DNA from 3 places in the Bacillus sp. JJ1533 genome. Region 1 is predicted to be linked to each of the others. Evidence: riboswitches for the same ligand, from Rfam matches in the RefSeq annotation. Region 1 holds a riboswitch; each other region holds the start of a gene.

Region 1 (3,284 bases):
TAGAATATACTCCAATTGGCTCTTTATGGATTTCTCCAACACTTACAAAATCAAAGTCCGGATTTTCCTCTAATTGTAACTCTAAATAACCAGGTGTTTGGAAGTAGTTTGCATCAAGCTCTTTTTCATGAAGGGCTACGTTTGGCAAAATGTAATCAGTAAACACTTCAATTTTAAGGTCAATTCCTTTTTCCTTTAATAAAGGTTTAGCTTCTTCAAGCACTTCGGCATGTGGAACTGCTGATGCACCAACGATTAATTCTTTATTGCCTTCAGCTTCTTTTGTGTTGCCACCCTCATCTGTTTTATCACCTGACCCACAAGCAGCTAATGTAAGGGAAAATAATCCAATTAATAATACAAAAAGAAATTTTTTCATTTGTGTTCCTCCTGTTATCTCTTATCTGTTTGTTTTGTAAAGTAATCACCCACGAATTGAATGATAAATACCAAAATTAATATTGCAATTGTGGCAATAAATGTAATGACTGGTTTGTTACTTTGGAAGCCATATAGATAGGCAAAATGACCTAATCCACCAGCACCGATAACACCGGCCATAGCAGTGAAGCCTACTAATGAAATCGCAGTCACTGTAATCCCTGAGATTAAGGCTGGTAGGGATTCTGGAATTAATACTTTAAAAATAATGGTCGAATTAGTTGCTCCCATTGAATGAGAAGCCTCAATTACACCTTTATCTATTTCACGTAAAGCAATTTCAACCATTCTTGCGTAAAACGGTGCCGACCCTATAATTAAGGACGGTAATGCCGCATTCGGTCCTAGCATTGAACCCATTACAATTTTCGTAAAAGGTATTAATAATACAATAAGGATAATAAATGGTATGGATCGAAAAATATTAACAAGTGCAGACACAATTCGATTTACCACAGAATTTTCCCAGGCATTCCCTTTATCCGTTAAAAAGAGGACCAATCCTAAAAACAGACCTATAATAAAGGTTGCAAGCACCGAAATCCCAGTCATATATAAGGTTTCTTGGGTTGCTTCCCAGAGATTTCCCCAATTTAATGCTTGATAATCTTTAACCTGTTTTTCCCATTTAAGAAGTTCCTGGAATTGTTCAAACATTTTCAATCACCTCAGCTTCTACTCGTTGTTTCCGAATAAATTCAATGGCTGAAGTAACCTCATTCAGTCCACCAGCAAGATGAATGAACAATGTACCATAAGATCCATTTTGGGTTTGTGAAATCTTTCCTTGTAAAATATTCACTTCAACATTAAAGTCTCGGATTAAAGAAGTGATTAATGGTTTTTCTGCATCTTCCCCAACAAAAGTGAGCTGAACGACTCTTCCATTTGGATAACGCTCAAGCAAATGCTCAATCATTTCTTTTGTTTCCTCAGGCTCTGTCACTTGCTGCACAAAACGTTTAGTTATTTGAGCTTGTGGCTTTTTAAACACATCAAGCACCTTTCCTTGCTCAACAATTGCGCCATTTTCCATAACGGCAACACGGTGACAAATTTTACGGATAACGTGCATTTCGTGGGTAATTAATACAATCGTTAATCCTAATCGTTCATTGATATCTACAAGCAAATCTAAGATTGAGTCAGTCGTTTGCGGGTCTAATGCAGATGTTGCCTCGTCACATAGCAAAACCTTCGGGTTATTAGCTAGTGCTCGTGCGATACCTACCCTTTGCTTTTGACCGCCACTTAGCTGTGAAGGATAAGCATCTTCTCTTCCTTCTAATCCGACTAGCTTAATCAACTCTGTCACTCGTTCTTCACGTTTGGCTCTCGGAACTTTCGCGATCTCAAGTGGAAATGATATATTTTCTCTCACTGTTCGCGACCATAAAAGGTTGAAGTGCTGAAAGATCATGCTTATTTCTTGACGTGCGTCACGCAAAGCTTTTCCTTTTATAGAAGTGATATCATGGCCAGCAACTGAAACTGTACCTTCAGTTGGATTTTCGAGACCATTCAGCAAACGAATAAGTGAGCTTTTACCAGCACCACTGTACCCGATAATGCCAAAAATTTCACCTTCATTGATTTCCAAGTTAATATCATTAACTGCTGTAACAGAATTGTTTTTCGTCTTATAAATCTTCTTCACATTTTTTAGTGTTATCACGTAATTCACCTTCTATCTAAAGAGAACTATGTTTAGTTTATACGATATAAAAAGTAATTACTAATTGAAAAAGCCTTTCTGCAATTAAAAGAGCAGAAAGGCACCGTTATCTGATTCCTTCCTCTCATCTTCCAAAGCTTTGCTTTGTGTGAATTGGCACCTTTTCAACAGATGTTGACGGTTGCTGGGCTTCATCGGGCACATCCCTCCACCACTCTAAATAAGAGTAATCATATTTATTTACTTTTTATCGTACTAAACAACTCGAAGGTTATCTTATCACCTGCAAGGTAAGGTGTCAATGGAAAAACATGACTAATGTACCAATGTTAATTCGTTAGATTGTTGGTAAAGGTGTAACTGAACTAGTTCCATTTGCTGCTTTAATGGCTTGCTCTAAATCCTCTAAAAGATCTTCTATATTCTCAATTCCAACCGATAAGCGAACTAAGTCTTCTGAAACACCTGATAATTTTAGATCTTCTGGACTCAATTGTTGGTGTGTAGTGCTAGCTGGGTGGATGATTAAACTCTTCGCATCGCCAACGTTTGCAACATGTGACCAAAGCTCCACATTATTGATTAATTTCTCTCCAGCTTCTTTTCCGCCTTTAATACCGAATACAACAACAGATCCAGCACCCTTTGGCAGGTATTTATCTGCTAATTGTTTGTTAGGGTGATCGTCTTCACCAGGATACAATACCCATTCAACCCCAGGATGATTTTTAAGATATGAAACAACTTTTTTCGTATTTGCGATATGTTCCTTCATACGAACATGTAATGTCTCAAGACCCAGGTTAAACTGGAATGAATTAAAAGGACTCAAAGCTGGACCTAGATCGCGAAGAAGTTGAACTCTCGCTTTGATGATATAAGCAACAGGTCCTAAAGCATCGGCAAAGACTAAATCATGGTAGCTTGGGTCTGGCGTTGTAAATCCTGGGAATTTTGGTGAATTCCAATCAAATTTACCACCATCAACAATAATTCCACCCATCGTTGTTCCATTCCCTAGTAACCACTTTGTAGCAGAATGTACAACAATATCTGCCCCATGCTCAATTGGTCTACATAAGTATGGTGTTGCAAATGTATTGTCAATAATTAACGGAATTCCAGCTTCATGAGCAATCGTTGCAACAGCCTCAATATCAAGGATATC
Region 2 (3,284 bases), on a different contig from region 1:
GACCTGTTGTGAGAACTTAGTCAAATTAGACTCCGAGATCCAAGTTTCATTCGGCTCCCAAAGAATCTTGGATTCTAGTAAACTTTGTTGTATTGTCATTACCTTTTCCTCCCTCAAACTAAGAGAAGCATCATTCGCAGTACGCACCCATCCCTTAGTTATTTATTGTAAAATCAGTCATCAGCTAATTTTGTTAGATTCCTAGTTAAATTCCGTCCTTTATCTGATTCCTTACCTGTATTAAATTTCACAGGCATAAGTAACAATGGAACCTCTGAGACGCTGTGCTTCCTTATACGTACATCTGTTTTGAACGACCTCAAGACCTGCTTCTTTCGCAACCTCAACTGCCCTTGGAGAAATAACACCTTCTTGTAACCAGAAAACTTTGGGCTGTATTTTTGCTGCTTCTGCCGCTACACCAATCGCTGCTTCAGGGCTGCGGAATACTTGAACAATATCTATTTCAAACGGAATAGATGCTAAGTCTGGATAAGCCTGTTCACCAAGTACTTCTGTTTCTCTTGGGTTAACCGGGACAATTTTATAGCCGAGTCGCTGCATTTTACGTGCAAGTCTGTAGCTTGGTCGCGCTGGATTACCGCTAAGTCCCACAACCGCAATTCGTTTTGGTCGCTGAACTTCCTTGCCGTCAACGATTTCACGAATAAATGTAGATTGAAGTGCCCAACGTATAACTCCCTCATCGTTAACCGCTGTTTCACCTTTTTGTTCACCCTTTGATGAAATGCCCGTCGCTTCATAGAATGCCTGGTCTAAATCATTTACTAAATCACGGTATGATTCAATTCCAACTGAAAGACGGATTAACTCTTCACTTACTCCTGTTTTTACTAACTCTTCCGCACTTAACTGCTGATGGGTTGTTGATGCAGGGTGTATAATAAGTGACTTAGCGTCTCCTACGTTCGCTACATGTGACCATAGCGCAATATTATTAATCACTTTTTTACCAGTTTCTCTACCACCCTTAATGCCAAAGTTTACGATCGAACCATATCCAGAACGTAAATATTTAGTTGCTAGTTCATGTGCTGGATGTTCTTCAAGGCCAGGGTATGAAACCCATTCAACTGCAGGATGGTCTTTTAAGAATTTGGCTACTTTCAGTGCATTTTCATTGTGCTTTTCAATTCGTAGGTGTAATGTCTCAAGGCCCTGTATCAATAGGAATGCACTATGTGGGCTTAAAGAAGAACCAAAATCTCTTAAAAGTTGAACTCTAAGCTTCGTACTGAACGCCAAAGTTCCAAATTCATTTGCGTATATTATTCCGTTATAACTTTGATCTGGCTCTGTAAAACCTGGGAACTTTTCACTGTTCCAATTGAAACGTCCTCCATCAACGACTAACCCACCAATTGTCGTTCCATGTCCGCCTATCCACTTTGTTGCTGAGTGAACCACGATATCAGCACCGTATTGGATTGGTTTACAAACATATGGAGATGCAAATGTATTATCAATAATGAGCGGTACTCCATTTTCATGTGCAATCGCTGATACTGCTTCAATATCTAATACATGCAAGCTTGGGTTTCCAATCGTTTCAGCAAATACAGCCTTTGTTTTCGGCGTGATTGCTTTTCTAAAATTTTCAGGATCTGTTGGGTCAACGAAATGCGTCTTAATTCCATATTTAGGAAGTGTAACAGCGAATAGGTTATAAGTTCCGCCATATAAATTAGAAGCTGCTACAATTTCATCTCCTGCTTCCGCCACGTTCATAATGGAAAGAGCAATCGCCGCCATCCCTGATGACGTTGCTACAGCTGCGACACCATCCTCCAATAATGCAATTCGTTTTTCAAGTACATCAACAGTTGGATTACCGATTCGAGAATAAATATTACCTGACTCATCAAGGCTAAATAGACTTTGAGCATGGTCAGTGTTATGGAATACAAATGAACTAGTTTGATAAATCGGCACTGCACGGGAACCCGTTGTCGGATCTGGGGATTGCCCTCCATGTAAAAGTATTGTCTCATCATCATAAGTTTCATATTGTTTTGTCATAATGTTCCCTCCAAATTTTTAAAAGTTTACTAGGATTTGATGCTCGCTATTATAAAAAAACCCCCTCAACATAAGAAGAGGGGGCCTCATCTTATCTTTCAGGTGCATTTGCACCCGCAGGAATTAGCACCTTTTCAAGCTTTCACTTGAAGGTTGCCGGACTTCTTCGGGCCTGTTCCCTCAGTCTCTCTGGATAAGAAATCTTTATTAAATTGACGCACTAATACGTTAATTCTTGAATTATATAAAGTATTATAGAATAGTTTATTTTTTCAGTCAATGTATTATTCGAAAAATATTTTTATTTATAAAATTAACACTTCCCTGAACTTATTTAATACTAGGAAAAGTGGTACCCTTGGTCACCTTTCTCTTAAATAAAACAACAAACCCCTTCTGTAAAAAAACAGAAGGGGTACAAGGAATATCCATAAATACATATTCGAATTCGTCCACCTTCTCATCTTCGGAATAAAAAACATCCTCTGAACTTGGCACCGGGCTTACATATGCTGGTTGCCGAGGCTTCGCAGGGTCAGTCCCTCCACCTCTCTTGATAAGAAGAATTTCATTATTAAAGTTTATAATAAGAATGTTAAACATTTTTGATAATTTAGTCAATAGCATTCGGATCCGTTCGTCAAAAAAATTTAATAAGCGCCTCTAATAACATCCTTCACACGCTCATGGTAAAAGTGTTGAATCCTTTCTTTTTCTTCATTTGAAAAAGTTTTTTCCTCTAATGCGGTTAAATTATCTTGAACTTGTTTGACGTTTTTGAATCCAGGAATAATACATGTTATTTCTTCGTGGTCTAAAATCCAACGAAGGGCTGCACTCGCCATTGAGCTTCGGCCTTCTGCAATCCATGTTAACTGGTCAGCAAGTTCCACACCTTTTTTAAAACCGAGACCGGCAAATGTTTCACCCACATTGAATGATTCACCATTTTCGTTATAGCGACGGTGATCATCTTCTTCAAAAACATGATTCGCTGTAAATTTTCCAGTTAGCAATCCGCTTGCTAGTGGCAATCTAACGAGTAAGCCGACACCTTTTTTGTAGGCTTCTGGAATTAAAGCTTCCAATGGTTTTTGACGGAATATATTAAAAATAATCTGCAAGCTCTTCACGTTAGGATTTCCCAAGCAAATTAGCCCTTCCTCTACAGTTTCGACACTTACACCATAATTGCGGATTTTCCCTTCACTTTGCAAGCGGTCAAGTACTTCAAACACGCTACC
Region 3 (3,284 bases), on a different contig from region 1:
AATATCGATCAAATTGGTATTCCATAAAAAGTGCCATGGGAACAGTGGGGCGGTTCAAACGATTCACTTAAAATGCTGAACAGTCCCCTCGTTTTTACAATATGTATTAGGTTATTGAAGATGATAAAATAATGAGTAGATGGGCTACATAGTTATTGAAATTGTAAACTAGTAAACTTGCGACACTTTTTTGAGAAGGAGGAAATAAAGTGGGTTATGAAATTGTTACATTACCTGGCTATCGGGCAGTAGGATTAAAGTGGGAAGGGACATTCTCTGAGATTGTCCCTAAATTAAAAAACGTTATTCGGCAAATAGAAGAACGTGCCAATGAGTTAGATGACAAGCTGAACCCCCATGTTCAATTAGGACTCTCTTATCATGTAATTGAAAATGGTTTCGTGCATTATGCAGTATATGAAGTAAGTAACAGTCAGGAAATTCCTGATGGGATGATAGAAATAAAGGTTCCTCAATTGACTTATGTGAAGACAACACATCACAAAGGGGAGGATATACAAAAGACGTATACCGACCTACATGAATGGTTATTTGATAGCGATTATACCGCATTTAGGGAACCAGGTGTAGTTTACTATGATTCATATATGCCAATAAAACATGAACATTATCCAGTGGAACGCGACCCTAGTGATCCGCATTTTGATATTTATATACCGATTGTTAAAAAGTAGAACAGAGAGATGGTTCCAACACTTCACCTTGAAAAATTGCAACAGCCCCTTGTTTTTCCAAGACCTTTTCAGAGGAGAGTGAGATTGTGAAAGACAAAGAGATCATAGACGCCTTTGAACAGTCAGAAATAAATTTACTCGTAGAACTAAGAATGGGAAATGGATTCCATGAAAAGGAGTATGAAAGGTTAGTTAAGGCTCTCACCGTCTGTGCGGATGAATGGGAGAATCGTACAAGTATTCCGGGAGAAGTCGTCCATACTTTAGTTGGACTATACGATGAACTGTACAACTTTTCTTTAATATATGGTGGTGAAGAATCAGTCCGTATTAAGAACGCAGCCGAAAATACCAAAAAGCTGATTCAAAGATGTACGAAAGATAAAGGAGAAATAGAACCCGAAAGAGCCAGAGTGATTGTCAGGTTGATTGAGAAAATCAACGAAAACGGAAATTTTTTTAAAAAACTTCAAACTGGCAAAGGAATGGATGAACAACAATTTGAAAGAATCTACCATGAATTAACACGTATTATTGACGAGATTTATTCGTGGGAGGAAATTCCAAAAGTTTTGGTAAATATTTTGATTGATTTTCGTGAATTAGATTTGTTTGTCGGTCAATATCAAGATGAGTTCAAACAACCTGAAGAGGCAAATAAAATCTATGATGCGTATGAACGTATTTTTAGTTTGATTTTTGGTTGAACCAGTGAGATGAGAAATATAACAATTTGATAGACAAATAGGTACATATGTGACCAGTGACACAAAAGTACTATGATGGGCCTGCCACCAGTGCATTAAAGCATTACTGTGCTTGGGGTTAGGCCATAAATATCCTACTTTTTCATAAATACATATCCTAAATAATTTCCTGAACCTCGTTTGATCTGAAGGCCTTGTTGCTCTAGAACCCTCCATAGTTTTCGATCTAGGGCATACGGATCTCTTTGTTGAAGGGTTTTTATCTCTGTTTCTGTAATTGTAAGTTGGAGAGATTCTTGTGTACATGTAACAGCCAATTCATAGTTTTTGAGCTTCATTACGATCACTTTAAAATCTGGATCCCATTCCTGCAGCTCTTGCTCAATGCAAGTCGCAACCTGAATCAAAAATTTTTCTCCCACCGTATTTTTTGACATCATTTCTCTTATAAATCCCGAAGTATTCATCTTTTTTCCTCCTAAACTTTAAATCAATAAAGTACAAGAATGAAAGCAATGAAAAAGGCTCTTCATTGCGTATGAACGCAACAAAGAGCCTAAGCCGATCGTCATCATTCAAAGCATTGCTTTGCTGGTTGGAGCACCTTACCTATTGGCAGGTTGCTGTGAAGTCATTGAGCCAGGACTCTCGTTCACTCTTGATAACCTTATTGAACTATATATATTATACCTACACCAAGTAGGTACCAAAAACTCTTTTGTTTGCATTTCCCATGTATAATCGATAGCACCACCATTCTCGTCACCCTTATAACTCAGTGCCTTGAACGTATGCTTCATCTGACTTGGATCAAAGAATCCACTAAATAGGGAAGTTAGTTGGTCTTTACCTTCCTTGCGGAATCCAAAAGTAAAATCCTCGAAAACACCATCATCCGTAAACATATTTAAAGCTTTTTCTTGTCCTTCATAGGTGAAATTATTTAAAAGTTGTTCTGCAAATTGTATATTCATACTAAATCTCCTCTCAATACTTGTATAAGATGATATTTTGGCTCTTGCACACGTTTAAAAAATAAATAGCTTAGCTTGCTTTTCGTTTAAATAAAGCTTTGAATAATCGAGTGATTTTATTTTCTTTAGCCTGAATTGGTTGAGTATTCTCCTTTAATTTAAGAATTTCGCTAGCAGCGTCATAGTAGTCGATAAGACTCGTAATCTTTCCATCCTTCAAGGTGATTACCATAGTTCCACGAAGGTTTACTAGTTGGCCGTTTGTTGGAACCCCCATAAATTCCTTCGTTTGCATTTCCCATGTGTACTCGATCGCACCACCATTCTCGTTACCTTTGTAACTAAGGGCATTAAACGTATGTTTCATTTGGTCAGGGTCAAAGAATCCACGGAAAAGGGAGGTTAGTTGCTCCTTACCCTCCATGCGAAATCCAATCGTGAAGTCCTCAAATACACCATCATCTGCAAACATCGCCAAGGCCTTATCCTGCCCATCATAATTAAAATGGTCCAAAAGTGTTTTTGCAAATTGCATATTCATGTTAAATTCTCCTCTCATTTTTTAATAAAATTGGTTTGCAATTGCTTTGTGACTTTATAGTAACAGGAGGAAAAAAACGAATGTACCAATAGAAATGGAGAAATGTCGTTTATCCAACATTTCAATAAAATTGTCTGAAAAATAGGAGTGAGCTTACACCATTACAATGGATTCTAACATTTTGGAATATATGAACAGTTGATGGTGCCTGTTCTCTTTACGGATAAACGTTTCCGCATGGGGGTCATGCACCTTTTTTATAGACCTAGGCGTAAAGAGGTTAATTATCGAACTGATATGGTATAATTTACCTAAATAAAAAGCACAAAAAACCGAGTCTATATATAAACTTACTCATGCAAAATGC

What was found. A riboswitch is a leader RNA that binds a small molecule or an ion and turns the genes downstream of it on or off. The one in region 1 is predicted to bind S-adenosylmethionine.
Region 2: linked by a shared signal. The riboswitch ahead of V7138_RS00035 (PLP-dependent aspartate aminotransferase family protein) and the one ahead of V7138_RS20580 (methionine ABC transporter ATP-binding protein) in region 1 are both predicted to bind S-adenosylmethionine.
Region 3: linked by a shared signal. The riboswitch ahead of V7138_RS01360 (hypothetical protein) and the one ahead of V7138_RS20580 (methionine ABC transporter ATP-binding protein) in region 1 are both predicted to bind S-adenosylmethionine.

What each region holds. Positions count from the first base shown of each region.
Region 1 is NZ_JBALOV010000038.1:89,257-92,540, forward strand. Features, by position in the region: gene V7138_RS20570 (MetQ/NlpA family ABC transporter substrate-binding protein) at 1-379, opposite strand, end outside; gene V7138_RS20575 (methionine ABC transporter permease) at 394-1,098, opposite strand; gene V7138_RS20580 (methionine ABC transporter ATP-binding protein) at 1,091-2,116, opposite strand; SAM riboswitch class I at 2,238-2,343, opposite strand; gene V7138_RS20585 (O-acetylhomoserine aminocarboxypropyltransferase/cysteine synthase family protein) at 2,454-3,284, opposite strand, start outside.
Region 2 is NZ_JBALOV010000001.1:7,311-10,594, forward strand. Features, by position in the region: gene V7138_RS00030 (acetoacetate--CoA ligase) at 1-99, opposite strand, end outside; gene V7138_RS00035 (PLP-dependent aspartate aminotransferase family protein) at 241-2,040, opposite strand; SAM riboswitch class I at 2,129-2,240, opposite strand; SAM riboswitch class I at 2,498-2,603, opposite strand; gene V7138_RS00040 (aldo/keto reductase) at 2,691-3,284, opposite strand, start outside.
Region 3 is NZ_JBALOV010000003.1:70,682-73,965, reverse strand. Features, by position in the region: gene V7138_RS01370 (GyrI-like domain-containing protein) at 210-695, shown strand; gene V7138_RS01365 (hypothetical protein) at 782-1,402, shown strand; gene V7138_RS01360 (hypothetical protein) at 1,537-1,869, opposite strand; SAM riboswitch class I at 1,968-2,070, opposite strand; gene V7138_RS01355 (nuclear transport factor 2 family protein) at 2,447-2,917, opposite strand.